Regions from separate parts of the Virgibacillus sp. 6R genome, predicted to be linked through region 2. Evidence: riboswitches for the same ligand, from Rfam matches in the RefSeq annotation. Region 2 holds a riboswitch; each other region holds the start of a gene.
The links. A riboswitch is a leader RNA that binds a small molecule or an ion and turns the genes downstream of it on or off. The one in region 2 is predicted to bind thiamine pyrophosphate.
Positions count from the first base shown of each region.

Region 1 (7,409 bases), 1.6 Mb from region 2:
TTGCTATGGGAGAAATTCCTCGTTTCCAAAAAGGATTAATGGAGCAACAAGTGGCAGTTGAAAAACTGGTAGTAGAAGCTTGGGTAGAAAAATCATACCAAAAACTATGGCAGGCACTTACGTTATCTAAGATTGTCCCGAGTGCAAAAGTTGCTAAAGATTTACTTGATGATTTATATGAAGCGAATAAAGCATACTGGCCAGAATTATCTTAAATATCAATAGCTGGCAATAAAATAAGCCGTCCTAGAAGGAGAAAAAACTTTTAGGGCGGTTTTTTGCACTATAGGAAAGCATTCCTGTAATAAAGCAAAATGAGGATTGAACTAAAAACGCCCCCTTGGTATGATACGAGGTGTCCAAATCTAATCATAATCAAAAATATAGCAATTTGAAGCCTTAGTTTGTTAGACTATCAATCAGGTTTGATTTTTTATTAGTAAGTAATGAATATGAAAAACTATCTTAATGGATGGGTTAACGATAAATATTAGTAAGCGATAAAAGGGACTGGCGAAAGGAATGTGATTTATGAAGCAAAGAAATATATTCAAGTTTATTATATTTTCTTTATTCTTTATTTTATTAGCTGCATGCGGGGCTGGCAATGCAGAAACCTCCGAAGGAAAGACCAAAACAGCTAGTGAAACAAAACAGGAGACATTAAATGCTACAACTGATTCTGTAGCACTAAAGGGACACACGGTTATGATTGATCCTGGACACGGCGGAAGAGATCCAGGTTCCGTAGAGTCTAACGTTGTACATGAAAAAGATTTAATTACGAATACGTCAGATGCGATAAAAAAAGCATTACGAAATGCTGGAGCTAATGTTATAATGACAAGGACAGAAGATGAAAAAGTATCGTTAGAAGATAGAAGGAACATGAGTAATGAAGAATCACCAGAGGCTTTTATCAGTGTTCATTACAATACATTTACTGATCCAAGTGTAAGTGGTTTTAGTACGTATTATTTTTCTAAGGAAAAGGATCATCAGTTAGCGCAGAGTATTAATCAGTCACTTACAGCAGCTATTGAATTACGAGATCGGGGAGTCAAGGAAAACAATTATTTTGTATTGAATGATAACGATGCACCATCTATCCTGTTAGAGTTAGGTTTTATGAGTAATCCAGAAGAATTAGCAACCATACAGTCTGAGGAATATGATCAAATAGTGGGTGCTGCAATTGTAGATGGATTGAAAAACTATTTTGAAGCAAGCTAGAATGCTTCCATCTAGGGACGTTTCGAAGGAGAGGAAATTATGAAACGGAAACATATCATCACCTTTATTGTTTTATTGCTTATGTTTATATTTACATCAGCATGTACGAATAACGATAAAGAAGAATCAACTCAGTCCAATGATGAAAAAAACGGTGAAACAAATCAGAGCTTACAGCTTCCTGAAGCGGATTTACAAAAATTAGATAGTGGCAAAGATGTAAAAGCTTTACAAATTGCTTTAAAGAATATTGGCTACGATATAAAAGATAATGGTGAATTTGATGATGCTACTGTATGGGCTGTTACAGACTTACAGATGCAGAAAGATTTACCTTTAACTGGTATCTATGAACAAGAAACTGCAAAAGTGGTTCGGCAACTACTTGAAGATAAATCTAGTGGTTTTGAAGCGGGTAAAGAATTGCCTGTTAAAGCAGAGCCTGTTACCACGGATAGTGGGACAAAAGTTACTGCAAATCCCCACGAACAATTAGTATTAGTAAATAAGGAAAATGCCCTACCACCAGACTATACGCCTGTGGACTTAGTGACACCCAATGTTCGTTTTCCTTTTACTGAAGATTTACCGAAAAAACAAATGCGTAAAATTGCTGCTCCAGCGCTTGAAGAGTTATTTGCAGCTGCAGATAAGGAAGGCTTGGAGTTGTTTGCCCAGTCTGGATATCGTTCCTATGATCGGCAAACATCGATATTTGCTTCTAATGTACAATCTTTAGGTGAAGCAGAAGCAAACCAAGTAAGTGCTCGTCCAGGTGAAAGTGAACATCAAACGGGTTTAACGATGGATGTGACTAGTCCTAATGTTGATTTCCAATTAAACGAGGATTTTGGAAATACAGATGAAGGTAAATGGTTGGCAGAGAATGCGGCTGAATATGGATTTATCATTCGCTTTCCAAAGGGAAAAGAAGAAATTACACAATATCAATATGAACCATGGCATATTCGTTATGTTGGTAAGAAAGCCGCTCAAGAAATCATGAAGAATGATCTAACATTAGAGGAATATTTATCTCAAGAATAAATGTATATCCGAAAGCAGAAAAACTCCCTTCTGAAATAGAAATATAGCAGGGAGTCTTTCTTTATAATAATTAGATAGAATATTAGTAATGGAGTGTCATGCACATTTAAACTAATGCTGTGGAAGGGATTGGCCACATTGCTTGATTTTCTGCCATATCCCAGAACATATACTCAAAGTAACTTGTCTTGACAACGATATCTTCTAATAGAGCCAGCTCATGCTCTGGTTTATCTTTAGCAATAGCATTTATTAAATCAATGCAGTCGTTAGCAAGTGCTGTGAATTCATCTGAGGAATACATTTGTACCCAACTCCCATAAAATTCATGTTCCAATGCGTTTGGCCATGTTGCTAGTATTTTCCCTATATAGTTATAGCTCCAGGCACATGCGAGAACAGCAGCGATTGTATTTTCTACGCCACCTCGTTGAGAGACATTTAGCATATAACTTGTATATGCAGTCGTTGTCGCAGCTGCTTCTGTTTCTTCTAACTCTTGTGCGGTAATACTGAATTTACTTGCATAGTTACGATGCAAATCCATTTCCATATGCAATGTGCCGTGTAATAGATTGGCAAAGGTTGTCATAGTTGTTAAATCATTTGCCTTTGCACTACCTAGTGCAAACAGACGGGAATATTCGATTAAATAAACATAGTCTTGCTTCATCCAATGTTTAAACTTTTCTTTGTCCAGCCAACCTTCCCCTAGTCCCTTCACAAACGGGTGCTCCAAATATGACTTCCAAATGGGCTCCACCTTTTTCCATAAACGGTCTGTAAATAATGGTTGCACGTTTAATTCTCCTCTTCCATGTTATTATTTTAATGCTAGAGAAGTTATGGAAACAACTCACCTTTGCAGTTTTGAGGAAGATCACTTAGCTCTGTAACGAAGTGAAGCAAAAGTCATAAAAAATCCCATTCAACGATTGTAAAGAATGGGAGTGCATGCTTGACTAGCTTGTTAATCTGTTGCAAGTCATCACTTCCCTACGCTAGTGTAAACTAGATCAGGTTCAAAGGGTCAAGTTTCCTTTCTCAGCAATAAAATTGCTCCCCTAGTGAAACATATAGTATGAAACTATTTACAGGCTATTTAATCATATTTGATTAAATAGAGCAAATAAAATGAGAAAACAAGTGTTATCTTTATAGATTGATAACTTGAAATAGCCAAACTATGTTTGTGTATTTAAACAATTAAAAAAAGGAGATGGGGATAGGATGTACCCCGTCGATTTTTATATTATCAGTTGCATTTTCATGTTGTTAGGGTGGTTCATTTTGGAACAAGAAATTACTCATCGTAATTTCAGGATTTAATGAATCAATTTTTAAAGGCAATAAAAATCAGTTAGCTAAAGTCGGATTATTTCAATAGGGTATGGGTGTCTTATTGATTCTTTTCCCTGTTGTGGAATATTTTTTAAACGACTGGGATTATGGATAGTTGTTGCCCGCTTATTCCCGTACCGATTGAAATATTTATAAGAATTCAATTCTTAAGTATAATTAAATGGATACTTTGCATGCTTTTGGTCTGTTAAATGGTACTCAGTTTGGGTAGGATGAGGGTAGAGTATGTAAAGGAGAGGAATATTCATGCTTTTAGAAGTAATTACAACGAATTTAACAGATGTGATTGAGGCAGAGCAGTATGGTGCAGATCGGATTGAACTTAGTCCTGCAATGGCGGAAATTGGCTTAACACCAAGCTTCGGTTTACTAAAAAATGCGGTAGAAGCTGTAAACATTCCTATGAATGTAATGGTTCGTCCACATAGTCAATCGTTCGTATATAATAAACATGATTTAGACACAATGAAAGCGGATATAGAGTTAATTAAGAAAGTTGGAGCAAATGGGATTGTTATTGGTGCATTGACGGTTAAACAGACCATTGATGAGGAAGTTTTAAAACAGTTGTTGGATGTGGCTGATGGTTTGGAAGTAACCTTCCATCGGGCGTTTGATTTTGCCCGTGATCAAGTAGAAGCATTACAATGCTTAGCAAAATATGAGCAAATTACAACGATTTTAACAGCCGGTGGTAATTATAAAGCTCCTGACGCAATTCCACAACTGCAGCAAATAATTGATTTAGCCAATGATACGCATTTATCCGTTATGGTTGGTCACGGTTTAAGGCCAGAGACATTTGCCGATGTCTATCATCAAGTAAAGCCACAAGCCTTTCACTTTGGTTCAGGTGTACGAATAAATAATTCGTTTGCTCATTCGCTTGATCGTAGTAAAATACAACAAGTCAAAAGAACAATGAAAGGAAATTAGTTTTTTCAATAAAAATACCTGGGTTTTATCATTCATAAAACCCAGGCTCAAACTATTATTTCTTTGTTTTCGGGTTAAAAGCATCTTTAAATCCTTCGCCGATAAAGTTAATTGATAAAATGGTTAACGTTATTAACAAACCAGGTGGTAACCATACCCACCACAGGTTTTCGAACGTACCAGGGTCACGGGCTGCTTGTAGCATATTCCCCCAGCTTGGCGTGCCAACTGGTACACCGAAGCCAAGATAACTCAATCCAGTTTCGGCCACAATCATCGCTGCTAATAAAAGTGTTGCCTGAACGATAATGGTTGATATGACGTTAGGGAGTATATGTTTAATCATTACTTTAGAAGGCTTGGTACCGATTGATACCGCACTTAATACATATTCATTTTCCTTTTCCGACATAACCTTACTTCGAATTACTCTTGCGGCTCCGGTCCAGCTGAGTAAGCTAATAACAAGAATTAATGCTAACACACCACTGTCAACAAAAATCGCTTGTAATACAATAACAAAAATCAGGAACGGGAAATTCATCATAAAATCAGTAAATCGCATGAGAATACTATCAATTTTATTCCCGTAATAACCTGAAATTGTTCCTATTAACGTAGCAATGAATATAATGATGGCCGTACAAGAAAAGCCAATTAATAACGATGTCCGTCCACCATATAATAGCATGGTAACGATATCCCTACCTGCACTATCTGCACCAAGCCAATGTTCAGCAGAAGGCGGTGCTTCAACAAGCTTTGGGTTTATGCGACTCGGATCAATATCAGATAAAAGTGGTGACGCCATGGATAATGCTGTTACAACTAATAGGAAAATAAGACTAGCCATTGCAGGAATATTTCGGATAAATTTTTTTCGGGCCATTGCCCATTGTGATAAACTTTTCTTCTTTGGAGGGGTCTGCTGAACAGTTTGGTTTGTAATTGGTTCCATTTAATCTACCTCCTCCATTAATCCAATCGTATTCTAGGATCCACTAACGCATAGAAAATATCAGCGAGCAGATTTCCAATAAGTGTCATAACGGTTAATAGCATCGTGATCGCCATAACTACTGTGTAATCTCGATTATTAATTGAATCTACAAATAGTTGACCTACCCCTGGATACGTGAAAATGGTTTCAATAATAACAGATCCTCCGATAATACCAGCTAAATCAAACCCTAATAGCGTAACGATAGGGATGACAGAATTACGTAAAATATGTTTATTATATACTTTCTTTTCAGGTGTTCCTTTTGCGCGTGCCATACGCACAAAATCTTTTTGAGAACTTTCAATCATGTCGTTACGTAAAAATTGCGTATAGCTAGCAATTGGCAATAAACCAAGACATAATGACGGTAAGATAGCATGTTCTACTTTACTAACGATATATTTCCATGTCCCAGGGTCTACCCCCGAACCAATACTTCCAGTTGCTGGGAGCCACCCTAATTGAAAGGAAACAAAGTAAATGAGCAATAAAGCTGCTACAAAACTCGGCATGGCAAGTGCTAAATAATTTAATACTTGTACACCATAGTCGCCTAATGTGTAGGGATGGCGGCCTGCATATCTTCCCATTAAAAAGGACACTATGTATGTAATGATCATGGCTACAACAGCTAGTAATATGGTATTAGGCAGTCGCGATAAAATTAATTCTGAAGCGGGCATTTTATGCACGAATGATTGCCCAAAATCCCCTTGAAAAAATCCACTGACCCAGTTTAAATACTGAACATAAGTGGGATCATTATAGCCAAGCTTTTCTCGCATTTCTTCAATATACGCTGGGTCTGTATTTAATGGATCAATTTTCCCTGTAAGGGCATCTCCTGGCATTAGGTTTGCCAGGAAAAATACCACTACAGAGACAAGGAAAATAATGGGGATCATGATGGCTACTCTTCTTAATGTGTATATGAGCATATTATTTTCCCCTTATCACTAGTTTTATATTTTATTCTTCGTTAGCGTCTGTTACCCACCATAAATGTGTGTTTTGCTGAGATGTAAATGAATTGGTGTGAACATTTTGTAGACGTTTGTTCACTGCATATACATCCACTGGTGCGTATAGGAAAATGTTTGGCAATTCATCGTTAATCAGTTTTTGCCATTCAACATAAACATTTTTACGGTATTCTTGATTAAAAGCTTCATCGCTAAGTCCTTTTTCGATTAACTTATCTGACTCCTCATTTACCCAACGCGCATAGTTTGATACGCTATCTGATTTCCATAAACCTGTTGGGTCTGGATCAGAAGCAAGTCCCCAAGCGCCCATAAAGGTTTCGACAGAGGGTTCATCCTTTTCCAAGACATCATAGAATAAATTAAACTCTTTAAGACCACCGTTTAATTTCGCATTGATGCCAACATCCTGCCAGTTCTGTAAAATGTATTGAGCACGTGGTTCAGAAATATCTGAACCTGACATAGTATCGAAGTTTACCGTAAACTCTTTTCCGTCTGGATCCTCACGCCAGCCATCATCATTGACATCAACATAACCAGCTTCATCCAATAATTCTTTTGCTTTTTCAGGGTCGTAATTGTATTGTTCAAGCTCTGATTGATCCGCATATGCCCAGCTGACAGGAGGTACCGGTGCTCCAATTACTTCACCAAGACCATTGGAAAAGGAATCCAAAATTCCTTGAATGTCAATTGCATAAGCCATTGCTTTACGTAGCTGTTTGTTTTGAAATTTTTTATTGTCCATCACGTTTACGCCTTTCTCGGCATCCCAATGACCTAATTTAAAGCCGATATAGTTAAAGCTCAGTGCTGGCTCTTCAATCGCTTCTACGTTATCA
Region 1 is NZ_CP017762.1:2,424,580-2,431,988, forward strand. It holds gene BKP57_RS10900 (6-phospho-alpha-glucosidase) at 1-215, shown strand, start outside; gene BKP57_RS10905 (N-acetylmuramoyl-L-alanine amidase family protein) at 532-1,233, shown strand; gene BKP57_RS10910 (D-alanyl-D-alanine carboxypeptidase family protein) at 1,273-2,280, shown strand; gene tenA (thiaminase II) at 2,387-3,079, opposite strand; TPP riboswitch at 3,257-3,356, opposite strand; gene BKP57_RS10920 (copper homeostasis protein CutC) at 3,889-4,578, shown strand; gene opp4C (oligopeptide ABC transporter permease) at 4,634-5,536, opposite strand; gene opp4B (oligopeptide ABC transporter permease) at 5,554-6,519, opposite strand; gene opp4A (oligopeptide ABC transporter substrate-binding protein) at 6,551-7,409, opposite strand, start outside.
Region 1: linked by a shared signal. The riboswitch ahead of tenA (thiaminase II) and the one ahead of BKP57_RS18305 (ABC transporter substrate-binding protein) in region 2 are both predicted to bind thiamine pyrophosphate.

Region 2 (7,409 bases):
CAAATTGCAACCATATCCGGACGTTACTATTCCATGGATCGAGACAAGCGTTGGGATCGCGTGAAAAAAGCATATGACGCCATGGTATACGGAAAAGGACCAAAATATACCGATCCGTTTGCCGTTATTGACGAATCCTATGCTAGCGAAATCTATGATGAGTTCGTTATCCCATCCGTTATTACGAATGAAGCTGGCGACCCAGTTGGAACTGTAGAAGATGGAGATTCGATTATTTTTTACAACTTCCGCCCAGATCGTGCCATTCAAATCTCACGTACTTTTGCCAATGAAGATTTTCATGATTTTGACCGTGGAGACAAAGTTCCAAAAAACTTAGATTTTGTTATGCTAACTAACTTTAGCGAAACGGTAAACGGCTATGTTGCTTATGAGCCGGTTAATTTAGATAATACGGTTGGAGAAGTTTTAGCACAGCATGATATGAAACAGCTAAGAATTGCTGAAACAGAGAAATACCCTCACGTAACGTATTTTATGAGTGGTGGGCGTGAAGCAGAATTTCCAGGTGAAAAACGAATCCTAATTGATTCACCAAAGGTAGCGACGTACGACTTAAAACCAGAGATGAGTGCTTATGAAGTGACGGACGCGTTGCTAAATGAACTCGAAACTGGGGATCGTAACGCGATTATCCTGAATTTCGCCAACCCAGATATGGTTGGACATTCTGGTAAATTGGAGCCAACGATAAAGGCAATCGAAGCAGTGGATGAATGCTTAGGAAAAATCGTCGATAAAATTATCGAACTTGGTGGTCATGCGATTATTACTGCAGACCATGGTAATTCAGATGAGGTCATAACTTTAGAAGGAAACCCAATGACAGCTCACACAACGAATCCAGTTCCTGTTATTGTAACAAAAGATGATATTAGTTTACGTGATGGCGGCATTTTAGCAGATTTAGCCCCAACGTTGCTTGATCTCTTAGATATTGAACAACCAAAAGAAATGACAGGCCAGTCATTAATAAAAAAATAACTCAACGTTTTGAAAAAAGGAGACGATTTGAATGCCATATATTACAGATGTTTACGCTCGTGAAGTATTAGACTCTCGCGGTAACCCAACCGTTGAAGTAGAAGTATTCACAGAATCAGGTGCTTTTGGTTCTGCATTAGTTCCAAGTGGTGCTTCCACTGGAGAATATGAAGCAGTAGAATTACGTGACGGCGACAAAAGCCGCTACCTAGGTAAAGGTGTTTTGAAAGCAGTTCAAAATGTGAACGAAGTGATTGCACCTGAACTATTAGGAATTGATGTAACACGTCAAAACATCATCGATGCGTTAATGATTGAACTAGATGGAACAGACAATAAAGGAAAATTAGGCGCTAATGCTATCCTAGGTGTATCGATGGCTGTTGCTCACGCTGCTGCAAGTTATTTAGAAGTTCCGCTTTATAACTACCTTGGCGGTTTCAACGCAAAAACGTTACCAACACCAATGATGAACATTTTAAATGGTGGCGAGCACGCAGACAACAACGTTGACATTCAAGAATTTATGATTATGCCAGTTGGAGCTGAAACGTTCCAAGAAGCACTTCGTACAGGTGCTGAAATCTTCCATTCCTTGAAAAACGTATTAAAATCAAAAGGTTATAACACAGCTGTAGGTGACGAAGGTGGTTTTGCTCCAAACCTCGCTTCTAACGAAGAAGCATTGCAAACGATTGTTGAAGCGATCGAAGCAGCCGGCTATAAGCCTGGTGAAGAAGTAAAACTAGCAATGGACGTAGCCGCTTCTGAAATTTATGAAGATGGTAAGTACAACCTGAAAGGTGAAGGTGTTGTTCGTACATCTGAAGAAATGGTTGACTGGTACGAAGATATGATCAGTAAATACCCTATCGTCTCTATCGAGGATGGATTAGACGAAAACGACTGGGACGGCTTCAAGCTTCTAACAGATCGTCTCGGTAAAAAAGTTCAATTAGTTGGAGATGACTTGTTCGTAACAAATACTGAAAAATTATCCAGAGGTATTGAGCAAGGAATCGGTAACTCTATCCTTATTAAAGTAAACCAAATTGGTACTTTAACAGAAACATTTGAAGCTATCGAAATGGCAAAACGCGCTGGTTACACAGCTGTTATTTCTCACCGCTCTGGTGAAACAGAAGATGCTACTATTGCTGACATTGCTGTAGCAACAAATGCTGGCCAAATTAAAACAGGTGCACCATCTCGTACCGACCGTGTAGCTAAATATAATCAATTACTACGTATTGAAGATGAATTAGCTGGCATGGGTGAATACGCTGGAAAAATAGCATTTTACAACTTGAATAAATAAGGAATAGATAACGACCTCCCCGTTCGTATGATAGCGAATCGGGAGGTTTTTTATATTGTAAAGGAACCTATAAAATGGGGTGCTTGGGGATAACGAAATAACTGAATAGCCACGTCCGGCGCATGAGCCCAGCAACTAGGCGACTTTAGAAATGCGCCCTACGATAAGTCATCATCGGTTTGTCGCTAAGAGGAAGGCCGACTAAAAACGGGCTTGCCGCCCGACGTCGGCATACCCCTGGTTGCAGGGGCATGATTCCTAAATCTTTAGTTGATTCGTTCCATTCGCTACGTTGCTAAACGGGCGCTTGCGCCTTTGTTCTACTATAGGAAAGCATTCTTGTAATAAAAGGTTACGTTTCATTCAGGCAAAAGAAAACTTGATTCTAACGGGGTCACCTGGAACGGGAAAAACACATTTAGCGACATCCGTAGGTTTTGAGGCATGCAAGACGGGATTAGAGGTCAGGTTTTATCGGGTATCTAATTTGGTGGAAAGCCTGGAGAAAGCTTGGAAAGAGGATAGACTGGCATCCTTCCAAAGCAAGTTCAAAAATGTTGACCTCGTTATCTTAGATGAGATTGAATATGTTTCTTTTACTACGGAGGTTGACGAACTATTCTTCCAGCTATTTTAGTTGTTACTTGCTCTTGTAAAAACCGCCCAACAGCTTACTGGATTTCACTTTATAAACATCTTATGCTTTACCTTCAAGATAATCTAAAAAGACGGAAAGTTGTGAGCGTTTTTGCGTTCCTTAAATCTAAGAGAAAGAAAAAACGGATTCAAATTCGCTTAAAGTCAGCTATCCTGAACCCGTTTAAGATAATCATTCATTCTTTGTTTTTTTTGGGGGGATTTTTATAAATTCCAAATAAAGAATTAAAAAAACAATAGGGGTAATGATAAGAAAAGTAATAACATAGGTGTATAATTTCTCCTTATCAGTAATGTACATACTCGTATAATACGCAATTGAAATTAAAATAATTAGATAAATAATGTATCTTAAATACTTCATTTTAAATTAACCTCACTTTGTTATATCAATCCACCCATTATTTCTATACCAATCTTTGGAATCTATACCCCTAGCTAGGGCTACACCAACATTTAAATAATCTAAGGCCACATAAATAGCGCTAGAAATTACTGTTACTATAGCTACTCCTCTAACTGATTTTATTTTTAATTTTTTCGCTTGAGCAGTGGCTACCCTAGATAAATTTTTTGCGACTACTTTCTTGCCTTTCTTTTTAATATAACTTTTAAGTGCACTAACACCGCCACCAACAACCCCACTAATCGCTACATTAAATACGGCTCCAGCAAGATTAACACCAACTCTTATTTTACCCTTTTTCTTTTTAGCCGCGTATACTTTATTTGAACCAAAAATCAACTTTTTCGTCCTGGAAAGAAGAGCTATTTCTTCAGATTCGAGTTTTTCTACATAAGCTTCTTCTAGGCTTTCCTGAGTAGCCTCTAAATCATTAAATGTTTCAGAATCGCTATTAAAAATATCAATAAGTGCTTCCTCTAACAATTCAACTTCTTCCGTATCAGAAGTTGCTGCTACTTCTTCAATAACTTGTAGAAATTCATTCTTTTCCTCCCCGTCCATTTTTGCTATGTCTAAATCATTAACAGCAGCCTCACAATCAAAATCCTCATCCAAAATCTCAGGATTAAATGTATCAGCATCCTCATCCATATTTATTCCGAATTCTTTAAGTTCATCTTCACTCATTTTTTCTAAGTCATCAAAAGTAAGATCTTCTAAAGGTAATTCATCATTAAAAAATTCCGCTTCAAAATCATCAAAAGAAGTTAACGTATAGCGGTTCTGTAATAGTTGAAACTAAAAAAATAATAGCGGAAAAAAGTAATATCTTAGGAATACATCTTTTCATATTACCACTCCTAATTAAGTTTTCCTGAATTTCAAAATAATTATATATTAACTGACAACTATTAGCTACACTATTTTTAAGACAATATTCGACATAGTGATAATTATTATATACAAATTACTTTAAAGTTCTATAATAATAACGTGCAAAAAGTTTATGCTCTGCTGATCTATATTCTTCTAGGCTTTTTTTGTATTTTATATCGCTAAATATTTGCTCCTATTTTGACATTTTTAAAATTTACTTGTTGAAGGTTATGAACGGGGAAATCATCCCCACCCTTTAAAACGACTTTTGGGGGGGACATGCGGATGATTGGGATGATAATTCTGACACTGAAAACAATGAGCGTGGCTTATTGCCGCATCCAATTATTTTAGCTGCAAGTAAGGGGGGCAATAATCGATGAAAGTAATTATTCTGCATTATGGAAACTATATGGCAAGGTTATCCATGCGTAAGTTTTTGGATGAGTATGGAAATACTTATTGGAGCATCGACGAAGATAAACGTGATCGTTTACAATCCAAGCTTATGCAAGCAAATAGAATGGAAATTCTCTGCATGCCAAACTTACCTATTGAAGAAATCGAAATTCATGTGTGTAGGATGATTTTCAAATATAAAATTCTACACAAATTAAAAAAATTCTCCATAAAAATGACAAGAAACGCATTACAAGCGATAGACCAAAAGTAGACTCATTTAATTCCTATATAGATTACAGAAAAGAAATAGGATCATAAAGATTATGTGAGGAAATATGTGATACATCAACTTTATATAGAAATGAAGTGGGCACTTAAATTCTAGGATCGGATTTACTCAAGGCAAGCAGCGAAAAACTTGAAGTTCTATTGCACTATATTGTGAGTAATTATAGAAAGCACAAATTTTTATCAGATTGAAAAGTACATAAAAGTATGTAGAGACCATGTGTATAGACGACAAGATTACAATAGTTTACGTCTTAAATTAGAAGGTTTTCAACAATGCAGTTAACTGTTCAATAGTGATATGCATTATGTTAAGGATTATATTCATAATTGGGTCAAGTATTTCTAAAACTTATATTTGTGCCTTCATTAGCTATTCAAAATTGCTTAATTAAGGGAACCTGTGGAAAATTGTCATAGGTGACTGCTATCTGGAGCAAAGCTAACTATTAAAACTTGCTAAATCTCTACAAATATGGCATAGTTACTTATGGAAAGACAACTATATAATAGCATACAAGCGTTGTAGGGGGACCAGTGTTGCTGGTTGAGATTGTATCCGTAAGATACTGACTCTTAGAACCTGATCTGGGTAAAACCAGCGTAGGGAACATGTCGATATACAAAAATGATTTGCATGTGCAAAAAGCCCTAGGTGTACGTAAGCCCCTAAGGCTTTTTTTATTTCGTATATACTTGGCAGATGAACATATCTTCTAAACATAAAACCAACATAGGAGAATGCAACTGCTGGTGAATGTCCAAATCGGTTCATTGAACAATCAACGGAGGAGAGCTCGGTCTTTCGTGATTGGAGTTTCCCTTATTCTCAGTACCTTACATAGCTGTAGTTATTCTGGAGGAGGAGACACATTGAGAAAATTCATCATGCTAAGTTTGTTCATTATTTTGTTAGCAGCATGTAGTACAAATGGCGATGAGTCAGGTAAAAAAGAAAAAGCGGCAGATAAGAACCTAAAGGAAGTATCTATTGTTCTTGATTGGACACCGAATACCAATCATACAGGGCTATATGTAGCGAAAGAAAAAGGATATTTTAAAGAACAGGGATTGAATGTTGATATTAAAATGCCGGGAGAAGCAGGTGCGGATCAGTTAGTGGCGTCTGGGAAGGCTGACTTCGGTATTGGTGCTCAGGAAGGAATTACGGAAGCGAGGGTACAAGATATTCCGATCGTTTCCATTGCCGCGATTATTCAGCACAACACATCTGGCTTTGCCTCACCAAAAGAAAAAGATATAACAGAGCCTAAAGATTTTGAAGGTAAAACGTATGGTGGTTGGGGAGCTCCGGTTGAAAAAGCGGTAATTAATTCGTTGATGAAGCAGGACGGAGCCGATGTTGAAAAAGTGGACATTGTAAATATGGGGGAAACCGACTTCTTTACTGCCGTAGAGCGTGATATTGATTTTGCATGGATTTATTATGGCTGGACAGGTGTAGAAGCTGAACTTCGTAATGAAGAGGTCAATATGGTTTATCTCACAGATTACTCGGAAAAGCTGGATTACTATACTCCAGTGCTGACAACAAATGAAACGATGATTGAAGAAGAACCGGAGACGATTAAAAAGTTTTTAGCTGCTGTATCGAAAGGGTATGAGCTCGCTATTGATAATCCTGAGGAAGCTGCTGACATCTTAATTAAAGCAGTGCCTGACTTGGATGAAGATTTAGTAAAGGCAAGTCAAAAATGGCTAGCGGATAAATATCAGGATGATGCAGACAGATGGGGCGAACAAAAGCAAGAAGTATGGGAAAACTATTCGACCTGGATGTTTGACAATGAATTGTTGGACAAGCCTTTGGATAGTGAGAAAGCATTTACAAATGAATTTTTACCAGAAAAATAACCAAGGTACTCGTTAAACAATAGATCGACCTACGTCACATCATTTTGATTACGAGTGGCTTCGATATGATTGTAGAAACGGAGGAGAAGTAATGGCTAATGCGCTTGTAAGTATACAAATCATTCCAAAAACAAAAAACGGGGAAGATGTGATTCCTTATGTGGATGAAGCAATTGCAATTATTGATGCGTCTGGGGTTCCTTACCATGTAAGTCCTTTGGAAACAACGATGGAAGGTGAATTACCCGACTTGCTTGCGATTGTAGAGAAAATGAACCAACGGATGGAAGAATTGGGTTGTCCGAGTGTTATTTCGCAAGTGAAAATATTTTATCAGCCATCAGGTGCATCTATGGATAAGTTAACGGAGAAGTATCGCTAATGCTTAAGAAAATACTAAAAAGAGGATGGCGACCGGTTTTGGTCCTCATCCTTTTGATTATGGTGTGGGAGTTAGCGAGTAAGTTGTTTGCCATTCAAGAATGGCTATTACCTGCGCCGTCATCTATTGGACAAGAGGCAATCGCAGGCTGGGGAGATTATAAGCATCATCTTGGTGCAACGATTCAATTATCTATGATG
Region 2 is NZ_CP017762.1:4,041,419-4,048,827, forward strand. It holds gene gpmI (2,3-bisphosphoglycerate-independent phosphoglycerate mutase) at 1-1,005, shown strand, start outside; gene eno (phosphopyruvate hydratase) at 1,037-2,323, shown strand; gene BKP57_RS18285 (ATP-binding protein) at 2,631-2,960, shown strand; gene BKP57_RS18295 (hypothetical protein) at 3,357-4,073, opposite strand; gene BKP57_RS23470 (helix-turn-helix domain-containing protein) at 4,642-4,935, shown strand; TPP riboswitch at 5,470-5,579, shown strand; gene BKP57_RS18305 (ABC transporter substrate-binding protein) at 5,826-6,827, shown strand; gene BKP57_RS18310 (thiamine-binding protein) at 6,919-7,209, shown strand; gene BKP57_RS18315 (ABC transporter permease) at 7,209-7,409, shown strand, end outside.

Region 3 (7,409 bases), 370 kb from region 2:
CAATTAATCTGCTCCAAAATGATTTGTCCTTGTCTTTTCCATGACACATTGCTCATCTCAATCACCATACTCACCCAAACTCCTCCCGCTCAAAACCTGCTTATTCAAATCATTCTTTTTGCAAAATTTTCATTTTTCGTTACATAAAAATAAGTTGATGACAATTATGCTGTTATTATTAAACAATACTACACTATTTTCATATTTTTCTCATTTAGTATATTCCATTAGGAGGTGAAACTTATGGGAGAATTCCGTTTAGGCGATGCATTATTCCAGCTTATCATGTTAGGATCTACTGTTCTGGCTGTTGTGTTCATTATTTATCTATTTCGCACATTTTTTAAACAGAAGAAGCAAATCGATAACCTAGAGAGAAGAAATATAGATGAATTAAGTGAAGAAATAAAGTGAATCTTCAATCAGTTAGGGTTTTCATTCACGCTTTACTGATGATTAGTACCGTAATGGTACGACCTAAGGGCGCTTACGAAATCGGGCATTAGGTGCTGTTATCTCCCACTTAAACTTATTGCAGTACAGATTGAAATGTTACAGCACCTTATATACGAGATAAAGAGTAAGAAAAATTAACCATGCATACACCAACTAGACATTTTCCGAGAATAACATCCTGAAATTATTTATTCCAGGATGTTATCGTTAAGCTCCAATGTAACGCTGGTATAGTTTCTTCGCTTGATGTACATCTTTTACTCCATGGATTAGCGTGCGTCCATCCTTGAACACAACAAAACGGGTATTTTCAATTGTAAAAATTAACAACTCTCCATTATCTTTCATCGACTCCGATAACGGCTTTAACTGTTTTACCAAGGAAGCTAGTGACAAATTACCTGTCTGAGCAGGTCGTACTTGTACCGTATCTCTTCCGCATAATACAGCTGTCTGTATCCCTTGTTGCTTCATTAAATAAGGATAAGTTGCCTTTGGTGAACACGATGGACAGTGAGAATCAATCAATGAGCTAATGTTAACAGAAACATGTTTTCGTTGCCAAACATCAAAGTTGAGCATTTCCTGAGACAATTCGTATCCAGTCAAATACTTTAAGCACTCTGCTGTTTGATAAGCAGCCGTAATCTGGACTGCCGGCGCAATAACTCCTACGGTATCACATGTTCTTCCCTCCTCTTGGGGAAGCTGATCAATCAGACATTGTAAACAAGGTGTCTTCCCGGGCACAATGGGTAGGACTATCCCGTAACTTGTTAAACAACCTCCATATACCCAAGGGACGCCTGCTTTTGCACAGGCGTCATTGATAATAAATCGTGTATTAAAATTATCCGTCCCATCCACCACAAAATCAGCCTGTTCCACAAGGCGTTCTGCAGTTTCGGGTCCAAATTCCTCCACAATTCCTTCAACTGTAATTGCAGAGTTAATTGCTTGAAGCCGTTTGGCAGCAGCTTTTGCTTTCGTCCGAGAAAGTTCAGCATCCTCCTCTGTAAAAAGCTGTTGCCTACTTAAATTGCTCCACTCGACATAGTCACGATCAATAATGGTAATTTTTCCAATCCCCGCTCGGGCTAACATTTCACTATTTGCACTACCTAATGCTCCTGCACCGACAATGACGACATGCTTTTCAGCTAATTTTTCCTGACCATCTTTTCCAATAGGTGCAAAAAGTGCTTGGCGTGAATAACGCTCACGTATCATTCTATCATCGCCGTTTCTGGACTGCTTTTTGTTGCATATGTTTTTTTCGGTATCCTTCCCGCTTCGTATCCTAATCGACCGGCTTCAACGGCTAGCTTCATCGCTTTAGCCATTTTCACTGGATCATCTGCCCCCGATACAGCAGTATTTAACAAAATTCCGTCTGCACCGAGTTCCATGGCGTACGCAGCATCACTCGGTGAGCCGATACCAGCGTCTACAATGACTGGAACACTGGATTGTTCCATAATAAACTGCAGATTTAACGCATTCACTACTCCTTGCCCTGATCCAATTGGCGAAGCACCAGGCATCACCGCATGTACACCAGCTTCCTCTAGTCGTTTCGCCAACACGACGTCATCAGATGTGTAAGTTAATACAGTAAATCCTTCCTCAAGCAATTGTACAGACGCCTTCATCGTTTCAAATGGATCAGGCAGCAATGTTTTATCACAGCCAATAATCTCTACCTTGATCATGTCACATAATTCAGAGGCTTTCGCTAAACGAGCTATTCGAACTGCTTCTTCTGCTGTTTTAGCCCCGGCTGTATTCGGAAGCAACGTATATTTTTTTAAATCGAGTTCCTCTAATAAGTTAGGTTCATTCGCATCAAAAATATTCATTCTTCGGACTGCAAATGTTAAAATTTCTGCTTGCGATACCCTCACTGCTTCTCTTTGCACTTGGAAGCTAGGATACTTTCCCGTACCTAGCAATAATCTTGATTGAAATGTTTGCTTACCAATTTGTAACATCGTATTAACCTCCCCCTACAAAATGAACAATTTCAATAGCGTCTCCATCCGCTAACATTGTTTGTTTGTAATCTGTTTTTTTAACAATCTCTTTATTTCGTTCAACAGCTGCTATCTTCTCTTGTATGTCATAGGCTTCTAACAAATCAGCAATTGTCATTGCCTTATTATCGAATTGCAATATTTCTCCATTTACTTGAATATCCATTAAAAATCCTCCCTTCCATCCATTGATGTGCATCAACATCCAGAGTACGCTGAAAACACCATATTTCCTGAAGATACTGTGACATCGTCCAGTAACAATAACGGATGGAATTCTACTACGAACGCTACTTAGGAATGAGGCGCTTAGCCTCTTAAAAACGTTTAAAAGTAAAATTCCCCCTATTTACTTCCTACCCCTCTCAGCCGCTCTGGTGAGACCATCGCTTGCATAACAGATTCCGTTTCCTGATTCATCATTAGATCGCTAATTAATTGGGCAGTAGCAGGGGCTAACAATATACCATTTCGATAATGACCCGTAGCGTAATAAAGACCGGAAAGATAAGGGTGTTCGCCAATAACGGGAATCCCGTCCTCCGTTCCAGGCCGCACTCCTGACCAGAAGGATTCCACCATTGCCTCACGGAACTTTGGAATAACTGAAAATAATCGGTTTAGCAATGTCTCCAATCCCCCTGCCGAAACATGCGAAGAGTGATTATAACGATCAGAAGTAGCGCCAACAATATAACGGCCATCCTGTTTTGGTACAAGATAAAAATCCTGACAGAATAGAGTTTCATGGATTTGGATATTGTTTGATGTAACCGATAAGCATTCCCCCTTAACAGGCACAATTGGATTAGATAGTCCCATCTCTGTAAACCAACGTCCACTTTCAGCACCTGTTGCGACTACAACTCGATCAGCCGTTATCATTCCCTGATCTGTCGTTAAAGTAAAAGAATCAGTTGGTTTAGATATTGTCCAGACATGACAATCTTCTTGAACCTCCCCTCCACTTGCTACAGCAGCTTGTTTAAAAGCTTCACATACTCGGGTTGGCTCTACATGTCCATCTTTTTCCATATACAGAGCAGCAATGGCTTTTTCGCCTAACATCGGGAACTTTTCTTTTAATGTTCGAGGTTCCAACCACTCTAAATTAGGCAAGGCTTGCTGTTTTGCAGCAAGTACTTGTTTTTCGTTTTCGTTAAAAGCAATTTCCAACATCCCTTTGGGAGCTAATTGAATATCAATGGCAGTAAGCTCATATAATTCCCGGCTTAATTCCTTATACATATTTCTACTTGTTTGACAAAAATGATAAAATCCATTGGAAGTGCTATTTTCCGTGTGTACTCCGAGCATTCCCGCTGCAGCTCGTGTTGCTTTTCTGCCGCTCTTCTGCTTTTCGATGACCATTGCAGATAAACCACTTTTATTTAAGGAATAGGAAATAGCGTGACCAATAATTCCGCCACCAACAATGACAACTTCATGATGTTGCTTCAATTCGCCTTACCTCCTCTCGTAATTTCATTGCCGCAGTTTGAGGACTAGAAGCACTAAAGATTGCTGACATAACAGCGATTCCGGAAATATTTGCGCCTGATAAGTCACATATTTTGTTGTTTTTAATTCCTCCAATTGCAATTACTGGTATCGTAAGGGCATGAGCTAATTGTTTTACTTGCTCAACCCCTCTAGGGTTTATTCTCGGTTTACTATCTGTTGCAAAAACGTGCCCAAACATAACATAATCGGCTCCACATCGTTCGGCATGCCTTGCAGCCTGCAAAGAATGAACGGACACACCCACTTGTAATGAGGGAGATAATTTTTTCATGTCAGCTATTAACGAGGCCTTATTTTCTGGTAAATGTAACTGATTTACTTCTGTCAAAGCTGGGGCAGAAACATGATTATGAATACAAAGCACTTCTCTCGAAACACCAGCCTGTATCAACTTTTGAACAAAAGCTAGATACCCCTGTAATGACTTCTGCTTCTCTCTTAAAATAATTCGATCTACAAACGGAGCAATCACTTGTATGGTATCTACTAATTTCGCTTCCTCCATCTTCCCGTTCGTTACAGCATATAATTGCATAGCTCACCTCATAGTCTACTAACGTAATTACGAAAAACAAAAATGCCACTTTCTCCAGCGAAGGAAAAAGTGACATGTATATGCACGAATCCAGTTAGACCAATCTTGTACCACATACAAAATAGTCCACCTGCCACTTTCCTCCGCTGGTTTGTTAGCCAGTTCAGGTTCAAAGAGTCCCAACGTTGTACGTTGATCTCAGCCATTTAAAATGGCACCCCTAGTGATTTCATATATTCATTTTTTATTTGATTCCCTTCTAAGGTACATCAATTGTATGCATATGTCCAGAAAAAACGGTTAAGTTTGAAAACTGCGACCACTTTATCATGATTCACGCTTCAAACTACATCTGGTTTCAAACTCCATTATCCAGCACCACACTTACTACATTTGTGCAAGCCACTTGGTAAAGCAGTATACTCGTTCGTTATTAAATAGATTAACATTCCCATTATACAAGTATGGGTATAAAACTATTCATCTATCATCTTCTTTGTTATACTAATCTCAAATTCAAAAATTTAGGGGGATGGACATGAGTAAAGATTTAATCGAACAATTTGCGTTCAATCGCAACATGCTATTTACAGAACTGGATAAGCTCGATGAATCGCTTATCGACAAGCAGCTGGAAGGGTTGAATAATACAGTGCGCTGGCATATCGGACATATATTAACTGTGGCTGAACAGTTTTTATTTGGATTTCCAAACCAATCCAAGCATTTACCTGAAACGTATATTTCTTTATTTGGAAATGGAACAAAACCTGCTGATTGGCCAGAAGAAGTACCTAGTCTGAAAGAATTAAGGGCAAATCTGCAGGAACAATTCGACCGTGCTATGAAACTACAGCCTGAATATTTTGCAACGAAATTAGAAAAGCCTTTCCTAGGTCAAGATACAATTGGCGGGCTCACAAAAGTTGCCGTATTCCATGAAGCACATCATACAGGACAGCTACATACGATCAGCTTATTGACAGTAAAACAAGCATAAGATACATCAGTGGACGGTTCTCCACTGATTTTTGAATTATTTATTCCGTATAAGGTGCTGTAAGACTCCCACTTCAAGAGTTGAATAATCTGTACTGCAACAAGTCTAAGCGGGAGATAACAGCACCTAAATACCCCATTTCGTAAGAGCTTTAAGGTCATACCCTGGTGGTACTAACAAGTAGCGGGGGATGAATGAAGCCCCCGCTGATTGAAGATTCCATTTATTTTTTACATTTTTTCAATAGTACCAGTACACCATGAACAGAGATTGCTTGAACCCTCTGTTTAATCAACCTTTATCTATCAAATATTCCTACACTAACTTATAATTATATTTTTCAAGCACCCAAGTAGGGAGTTCCATCCTCGCTGTCATTAGCGGATCAACAATTTGACATATTTTCAAATCTGCTCCTAGAGATAAAAACATTGCTGCTTCATGCTCCTCCATCTTCACCTCATTTACAAGGAAGGTATGCATGTTTTTAGTTGCTCGTTTGGAAGCTTCATCTAGTGTTTCTGAAGATGCGATCGTCATCACATATTCATCATCAGCTAAAAATGGAAGTGGGTAAGGCTGACCTTTAATAACAGTAACTTTAACTGTAATTTCGGCAGGGATTTCCAGTCCGCAAATAACAACTTCACCATCTCCCATCACCGCATGAGCATCCCCCATGGCCAGAAGAGCACCATTGACATTGACAGGTAAATAAAGCGTTGCGCCTTTCCTAATACGCTTACAGTCCATGTTTCCACCATGGTCTTTCGGCGTTCCAGTCGGCACATCTTCATCTAACGGAGCTGTACCAATAACACCAATCATTGGATTAATCGGTAATTGCAGCGTCTCATTAAAAACAGCCATGCCCTCTTTTATCGATATAATTTTAGTCTTTTCTTGTGCGAAACAGCCGGCTAATGCACCCATCTCAGGTGTTATCGACATCACTCCCTGATGAGCAATTTTAATATCCAGAATATCAACCTTGATTGTATCTCCTGGGCTAGCCCCTTTTACAAATACAGGACCTGTTGCTGGATTAATTTTATCCCAGCCAACTGTATGAAATAAATCCTTGTCGCTCTTTATTTCGTTACTAAAACAATCATACGTTTCAAATAGCACCGTTTCCCCTGAAGCAATGGTTTCTACAGGCTTATTTGTTGGTGACATGGATAAAATAAAAGTTTCCTTAACAATCTTTTTCATTTCCATATACCTCCTTCATTATTTTACGCCCTATTCGTGCTTGCCCTACACATTTTTTCAAAAACTCAAATATTTCAAGCGATACATGATGCCTATTATACTATCATTTCATTATTTAACAATCTCAATGTAAACACCAGTCTCCTATATACAATGAATAGCTGGTTATCAAGATCATTGCTATAATAGATAGTGGTTTTCATAATCCATTCACCAGTATTCAACTATGAAAATTACTTTAATTTAGGAGGTATTCTATGAATCAAGTGAAATTAATGATTTTTGATATGGACGGTTTGCTGTTCGACACAGAACGAATTGCTTTCCAAGCCTTAAAAAAAGCGATGAAAAATGCCGACTATGAGTTAACGTTGGATATATACCGAAAAATAATTGGTGCTGGAAAGCAGGAAGACGAAGCAATATTAAAAGATGTATACGGTGAAGAATTTTCCTTTAGCCTTGTTTTAGATGACTATCTCCATGAATCTGAGAAAATCTTAAAAACGGATGGCTTAAGAATAATGGAAGGAGTCACGGAATTACTAGATATATTAGACGAGCGAAAAATTAAAAAGTGTGTTGCTTCTTCTAGTTCACTGGAAACGATTCAGCGCTACTTAACAATGACAAATTTAAAAGATCG
Region 3 is NZ_CP017762.1:3,668,804-3,676,212, reverse strand. It holds gene BKP57_RS16710 (ABC transporter ATP-binding protein) at 1-74, opposite strand, end outside; gene BKP57_RS22275 (DUF4083 domain-containing protein) at 244-414, shown strand; gene BKP57_RS16705 (ThiF family adenylyltransferase) at 664-1,686, opposite strand; gene BKP57_RS16700 (thiazole synthase) at 1,683-2,447, opposite strand; gene thiS (sulfur carrier protein ThiS) at 2,452-2,655, opposite strand; gene thiO (glycine oxidase ThiO) at 2,835-3,950, opposite strand; gene BKP57_RS16685 (thiamine phosphate synthase) at 3,934-4,548, opposite strand; TPP riboswitch at 4,670-4,780, opposite strand; gene BKP57_RS16680 (DinB family protein) at 5,087-5,548, shown strand; gene BKP57_RS16675 (acetamidase/formamidase family protein) at 5,864-6,763, opposite strand; gene BKP57_RS16670 (HAD family hydrolase) at 7,021-7,409, shown strand, end outside.
Region 3: linked by a shared signal. The riboswitch ahead of BKP57_RS16685 (thiamine phosphate synthase) and the one ahead of BKP57_RS18305 (ABC transporter substrate-binding protein) in region 2 are both predicted to bind thiamine pyrophosphate.

Region 4 (7,409 bases), 2.2 Mb from region 2:
CAGCTTCAATTAAGCCGACGACATCGCGTCCTGGTTGCAATTGAATTTCTATTGTAGGTATAGTAACCCCCATATAATCATTCGTCTTTGTTTCAAGTTCCAATTCATTGTTTAAAGCATCTTTTTCCCATTCTGTTAAATGAATATCCAATGCGATACGTGTTTCTTCTTGAAACGCCTTCCTTCCATACAAACGAACGACATTTAGTAAACCGACACTTCGTAAAGCGAGAAACTCTTTATTCGTTTCATTATGTGTTCCTAATAAAGTATCCGGACCGAGTTTTTTTAAAACAACGATATCGTCCGCCACTAATCGATGCCCTCTACCTATCAACGTGTGGGCAATTTCACTTTTTCCAATCCCTGATTTTCCACGAATGAGTATTCCAAGCCCAAAAATGTTAACACAAACAGCATGAATTGCTGTTTCCGGTGCTAATGACTTGATCATATAAGCATCATATTTTTCAATAAAAGTGGATGTAGGCTCTTTTGTACGAAGTAGTGGAATACCCTCTTCATTACAAAATTGAGTTAAATACATCAATCCTTCTTGTTCGGAGGTTACAATAAAACAAGGCGGATGGTATTTCACGATATTGCCAATTCGCGACCTTCTTTCATCATGGGTTAATTGATGTAAATAGGCGATCTCCTTTTTCCCTAACACCTGAACATGCTCCATTGGGAAAAAATCAAAAAAACCGATAAATTCCAGCCCAGGGCGATGTGTTCGTGGCTTCGTTATTAAACGCTCTAATTCATCATTTCCTGCCAAAATTTCTAAATTGAATTGTTTTGCTAATTGCTTTACGGTGATGGATTTCATCATGAATACGCTCCATTTCTATATCCCAGTATATCATTATATACGAACAGAAACATGAAAGGGTTCCACACGGATTACTAATGTACATGAAGAACACTTATTGTTAAATTGTACTAATACCGTTAGTTGTTTTATTATTTTAAATCAAAGCCTGCAGCATCATTAGACATGACAAAAAGACGAAAAGCCCTCTTGCTTTAAAGAGGACTTTTTCGAACAAAACCATATTTTCCCATGATCCTAACTCATATCGCTTCTTAGAATTGGAAATCAACTTGCTTTTTTTCTTGACTCTCATATCCTTTCATATAATCAATTCTCCGTTGTGCAGAAGTCTTGCTCACCTGCTCATCAGCATGGTAAGAAGAACGGACTAAAGGCCCTGCTTCACAATGCTTAAACCCTTTTTCCAGAGCTATTTTCTTTAATTCTTCAAATTCATCGGGATGATAATAGCGTTCAACTTGTAAATGCTTTTTCGTCGGTTGCAAATATTGACCAATTGTCATTATATCTACTTGGTGAGCTAACAAGTCATCCATTGCTTGAATAATTTCCTCTTTTTCTTCTCCCAAACCAACCATTATACTTGATTTCGTCGGCGTATTTGGCTTGATTTCTTTTACCCGCTGCAAAAGCTGGAGAGAACGATCATACATTGCCCTAGCCCGAACCCGTTTTGTTAGCCGCCTTACTGTTTCAATATTATGATTAAAAATATCTGGCTCGCTATCCATTAACGTATGTAAGCTTTCATAATCCCCTTTCATATCAGAAGGCAGAATCTCAATCGTACAGCCTGGATTTTTACGTCTAATCGCCCGAACAGTTTCTGCAAAAACAGCTGCCCCTCCATCATTTAAATCGTCACGAGCAACAGCTGTCACGACAACATGCTTTAGTCCCATGATTGCAACTGAATCAGCTACGCGTTCTGGTTCTCCCCAATCCAATTCATTTGGTAATCCTGTCTTTACAGCACAAAAGCGGCATCCCCTTGTACATGTATCACCTAAAATCATAAAGGTTGCTGTCTTTCTCTCGCTCCAACATTCGTGGATATTAGGACAACGAGCTTCCTCGCACACTGTATTGAGACGATTCTCCCGCATTAACTTCTTTAAACCACGATACGACTGATTCGTATTGATTTTCGTTTTTAACCATGCAGGTTTTCTTAGGGGTGTTGTATTTTTAGACATGAGAAACCGCTCCTTCTAATGGTAAATTAGCATATTTTTTTTCAGCTAACCGATACACTTCATTCCACTGGCTTTTTGTTAATGAAAATTCTTTCAGTTCAATTTCGAGACCTTCTGAAAAACCTTTTTTAAAAGCTGCTTTCACGGTGTCATACGAAATATTTTTCTGTAAAATCCGGTTTATGGTTGTAGCTTTGTTCCAAAAAGCTTGCTTCTTTCTCATTTTTATTTTTTCATTTGGAAAAATAAACATATCGAACAGCATATCTACATTCATCGATATAGGGATCGATCCGTGCTGAAGGAGTACTCCTTTTTTCCTCGTCTGTGCATTTCCTGAAAGTTTTTTACCATCCACGACCATTTCATAAAATGCTGGGCGCTCAAAACAAATATTGCTTCGCTCCTTAGATACCGATTCAGCATAACTTGCTTTTATTCCTAAATGGTTATATCCTTCCAGAATTCCTTTGGATAAATCATAATAGGCTTGGCGAATTGACGAAGCTACAGACGGGTGCGATTCGGAAATAACAATGCTATAAGTTAATTCATCGTCATGCAGCACAGCACTTCCTCCAGTCATTCTCCGAACCAATTGGCATTGGTGCTTCTGAACGCCTTCTAAATCAATTCTCCCCTCCAATTTTTGAAAATGTCCAATGGAAAGAGTAGGTTTCCTCCATTGATAAAAACGTAATGTTGGAGGTATTTTTTCTTCATAATGCCACTGTAACAGTGCTTCATCTAAGGCCATATTAATTGCAGCGTCATGAGGTACGTTTTCTAAAAATCCCCATTGTTCTTTCATTTACAACCGCCTCCAGTTAGTGAAAATTCAGTCTGTGGTAGGTATACTATATCTCCCCAATCATCGTAATTGGGAATTTTTCCCTCCTATTCATTGTACAAAAAATAATTAAAAAAAGAAATTAATTACAAATTATACAGAATAAAGGAATCTAACAAGAATTAGAATGGCTAAAAGGGATATTTGGAATGGTTTAGAAGAGTTGAGCTTTATACAACTATTTCTAAAATAGTTGGACAACCTTTGCGAAGAAATTGGTGTGTGTTATGTAGCAGTCACAGTGAAATTATCTACATTCAAAACGTAAGCGCCCGTCTAACGAGATACCAAACTTTATAATGCGAAAAGGACACATGGCAATATGAAGACCGATCTTATAAAGAAGATCTAACTACGTAGCATGAGTGCCAAAGCTAAACAAAGCAACTCCCATCATGGGTAACGGACATAATGGATAGAAAGATAAAAAAACTGCATTCCATTCACGTGAAATGCAGTCAGCTATGACTACACTTTCCCACGCAGGCATTATCCTGTTCGGGTACAAAGGGTCAAAACGACACACGTTTCTCTCAGCTAACCATCTAGCTCCCCTAGTGTTAAAAAGATTCTAATTTATTGATGAACTAAGTCTAGATTAGCAATAATGGTGGAAATTGTAAAGAAAAATTTATTGTTAGAAAAACTTGGCTTGTCGCCAAGTCTTATGGCGGAAGCCTTTGTTTTTCTTATACTAAGTATCATGCCTTTCGCTATGCTCAGGGCACAAAAATGAATAAAAGTAATTCTTCCACCCCCGAAAAAGTTGATAAAATATAATTGAGTAGGCAGATACACTACAGAGCACGGGGAGTTGAGTGGTGCAGTTCTTTACTTTGCTGCCCGCATACTAAGATGTGCCGTTTGTCATTTTTAAGTACAAATAAGTGTGCCAATGAGCACGGAAACTAATCCTTGTATAAACAATTCCAGTTTATTACGTGGCAAACAGTCAATGTCTGCTTTATCCACTATAAAATTCGGTGGGGATGTGTTGATATAAGGAATATTTATCCTAACTGCTGAGGAATTAATAATTTAAGAAACTTTAGATTACTACTATTTTTATAATATTTTTAATTTTACGCCTTATATATAGGCTTATTTTGTTATGCACTTTTTTATTTAAAATCAATTTTTAAGTTCTTTCAAACTATAAACCAAAAAAATCTTATGCTTTCCTATAGTGAAATAAAAACCCTTCTAAAATATCAGAGGACAATTGTTTTTATTAGCTATAGTTTAGAATGTATACGTACTTACATCCTATTTTCACCATCAAGTCGAAGCGTTTGTCGTGCTGAATTAGCAATTATTAACTCTCTCTTATATAATATCGTTTATAGGGTGTTCAAAGGTGAGATGAAAATTGTGTTGCTTCGCCCATTCTTTAATTACAGATAACTCACTGTCTCTTCTACATATATTCCATTCGAGAAGCGAGCAACTCGAATTCATTGTTCTTTTAGATTATATACTACTTATGGAGGTGACCAAGAATGAATTCTATCCTTGATGAGGTGCTATTAAAATACCAAACATTAAGTAAAACCGAAAAAAAAGTTGCTGATTATGTAATAAATAATAGACAACATTTATTAAATATACATATAAAAGAATTAGCTAGTAAAATAAGTGTTTCTGTAGCTACAATTACGCGTTTTTGTAAAAAAATTGGGGTAAGTAACTTTGTAGAATTTAAAATATTATTACGTGATGCAGTCGAGGAAACTATTGAGTCTAATGAAGCAATAGAAAAGGTTGCGCAAGTTTATAACTCTGTGATTAAATCAACACACTCTGTAGCAACTGTTAATGATTATGAACTTGTTTCCAACTGGATACAAAACGCTAATCGAATTCATATCTATGGTATTGGTAGCTCTGGTTTGTCCGCTGAAGAACTTAAAATAAGATTAAGCAGAATGGGGTATAGTGTAGATACGCATACAGATTCACATGCTATGGTTATTAATGCCTCTATTCTTACAAAAAACGATGTCGTTATTGCCATATCATCTTCTGGACAGACAAAAGAAGTGATTGATAGCGTACAACTAGCCAAATCAAAGGGAGCGAGGGTCGTCACCGTTACCAATTTTTCTGAAACCAGTTTAGCAAAACAGTCAGATATTATCCTGTATACCGCAAGTGTACAGCACTATCAAACAAAAGGTTTTATGAACAGTCAGTTATCTATTTTAATTTGTTTAGACATAATTAGTATGATGCTATTAACCAATGAAGAGGCGAGTACGAATTATAACCAGACACTGTCTAAATTAGAAGAATATAAAAAAATATAGCAACCAACTTAATTGTTGGCGCTATATTTTTGAACCTCATCTACAAATGTTTTGGTAATTAATTGCGGTCTAGTAATTGCGCTGCCTACTACCACAAAATACGCACCATTCTCAAGAGCTTTAAAAGCAGTTTGTGGCGTACTAATTTTCCCTTCTGCAATGACTGGGATGGATACTGCTGATCGTATCTCATGTAACAGTTTAAAATTGTTCGTTGCAATGTGCTGTCCTTCTGTTTCCTGTGTGTAACCTACTAAAGTTGTCGATACACAATCAAAGCCTAACTCTTCTGCATGTTTTGCTTCCTCTACAGTAGAAATATCTGCCATTATTTCCGTATTTGATTGTGACTTGATAAATGTAATAATGCCTTCTAACGTTTCATCCCCTGGGCGCTTTCGCATGGTTGCATCCATGGCAATAATATCTGTACCTACCTCTAACAAAGCTTTCACTTCTTTTTTTGTAGGCGTAATGTAAACATCACTATCCTCGTAATCTTGCTTCATTAATCCGATTATCGGAACATTTACTTGGTTTTTAATTGCTTTTATATCGGCTACAGAATTAGCTCTAATTCCTTTTGCACCACCCTGAACCGCTGCTAGAGCCATTTTTGCCATCATTTCTGAGGAATGTAACGGTTCATGCTCCAACGCTTGGCAAGATACAATCAGTTGTTTTTCTAGTTGTTTTAAATACATATTACAACTCTCCCATTGTCTTCTCAACATTATTTTTAATCGTCGTTACCTCTGGTCCGTATATCACTTGAATCCCGTTTCCCTTGGCCACTACTCCTTTTGCACCTGTTTTCATAAGTGCATCCTTTTGAACGCGTTCTTGGTCAAATACACTTACTCTTAAACGCGTAGCACAGTTATCAACATCTTTAATATTAGCTTTACCACCAAGGCCATTTATAATAGCGAGAGCTTGTTCTTCTGGGGTAAACATTTGTATTTCCATATCTTCATCCTGACGACCAGGTGTTTTTAAATGGAACTTAGCTATTGCAAATCGGAACGTGAAGTAGTATAAGAAAAACCAGAATACACCAATGACTGGCACCCATATCCAATTTGTCTTTTCTACGCCTTGCAAGACACCAAAGAGCATAAAATCAATAAATCCGCCTGAGAAAGTTTGTCCTATCGTAACCTCAAACATATGCGCTAACATGAACGCTAAACCATCAAATAGAGCATGGATAACGTAAAGGATTGGCGCAACAAATAAAAAGGAAAATTCAATTGGTTCTGTAATACCTGTTAAAAAAGACGTTAAACCTGCTGATAACATTAATCCCAATACTATCTTTTTGTTTTTTGGTATAGCCATTTGATAAATAGCCAAACAAGCGCCAAGTAGTCCAAACATCATCGTAATATGTCTGCCAGCCATAAACCGAGCAGTTCCGATATAAAATTGTTCTACATCAGGTTGCGCTAATTGAGCAAAAAAGATCCTTTGTGTTCCTTCAATTAAAGTGCCATCAACAATCATAGAGCCGCCAAGACTTGTCGTCCAAAAAGGGATATAAAAAATATGATGTAAGCCAAATGGACCAAGTAGTCTTAAAATAAAACCATACAAGAAAGTCCCCAAATAACCAGTTGCTTCTACTAACCCGCCAAGAGAGAAAATGCCTGTTTGAATAATGGGCCAAACATAATATAAAATAACTCCTAATATAATGGACATAAATGCTGTAACAATCGGAATAAATCGTGAACCTCCAAAAAACCCTAAAAACTTTGGAAGTTCCACATTGTTATAACGTTGATGGAGGAAATAAGTAAGTAAACCTAAAATAACACCACCAAAAACACCTGTCTCTAAAGTTTGAATACCTAATATTGTTCCTTGACCAACTTCGGCTAAATTACTTTCGGCCAACTCACCAGTAATAGTCAACATCGCATTAATCGTGGCATTCATTACTAAATATCCTAACACTGCCGCCAAACCTGCTGTACCTTTATCATTTCTTGCTAATCCGATTGCAACCCCTACAGCAAAAATTAAAGCCAAATTTGCAAAAACAATATTGCCTGCTGAACTCATTATGGTAAAGATCGCCTGTAACCATTTCTGATCCAGGAAAGTGTATGCTTCGATCGTTGCAGGGTTACTAAAGGCTCCACCTATTCCTAGTAGCAGACCTGCCGCAGGCAACACTGCAATTGGCAGCATAAACGACTTTCCAAACCTTTGCG
Region 4 is NZ_CP017762.1:1,796,443-1,803,851, forward strand. It holds gene hprK (HPr(Ser) kinase/phosphatase) at 1-832, opposite strand, end outside; gene lipA (lipoyl synthase) at 1,090-2,034, opposite strand; gene BKP57_RS08215 (lipoate--protein ligase family protein) at 2,027-2,845, opposite strand; TPP riboswitch at 3,343-3,450, opposite strand; gene BKP57_RS08220 (MurR/RpiR family transcriptional regulator) at 4,384-5,190, shown strand; gene BKP57_RS08225 (N-acetylmannosamine-6-phosphate 2-epimerase) at 5,199-5,894, opposite strand; gene BKP57_RS08230 (PTS transporter subunit EIIC) at 5,896-7,409, opposite strand, start outside.
Region 4: linked by a shared signal. The riboswitch ahead of BKP57_RS08215 (lipoate--protein ligase family protein) and the one ahead of BKP57_RS18305 (ABC transporter substrate-binding protein) in region 2 are both predicted to bind thiamine pyrophosphate.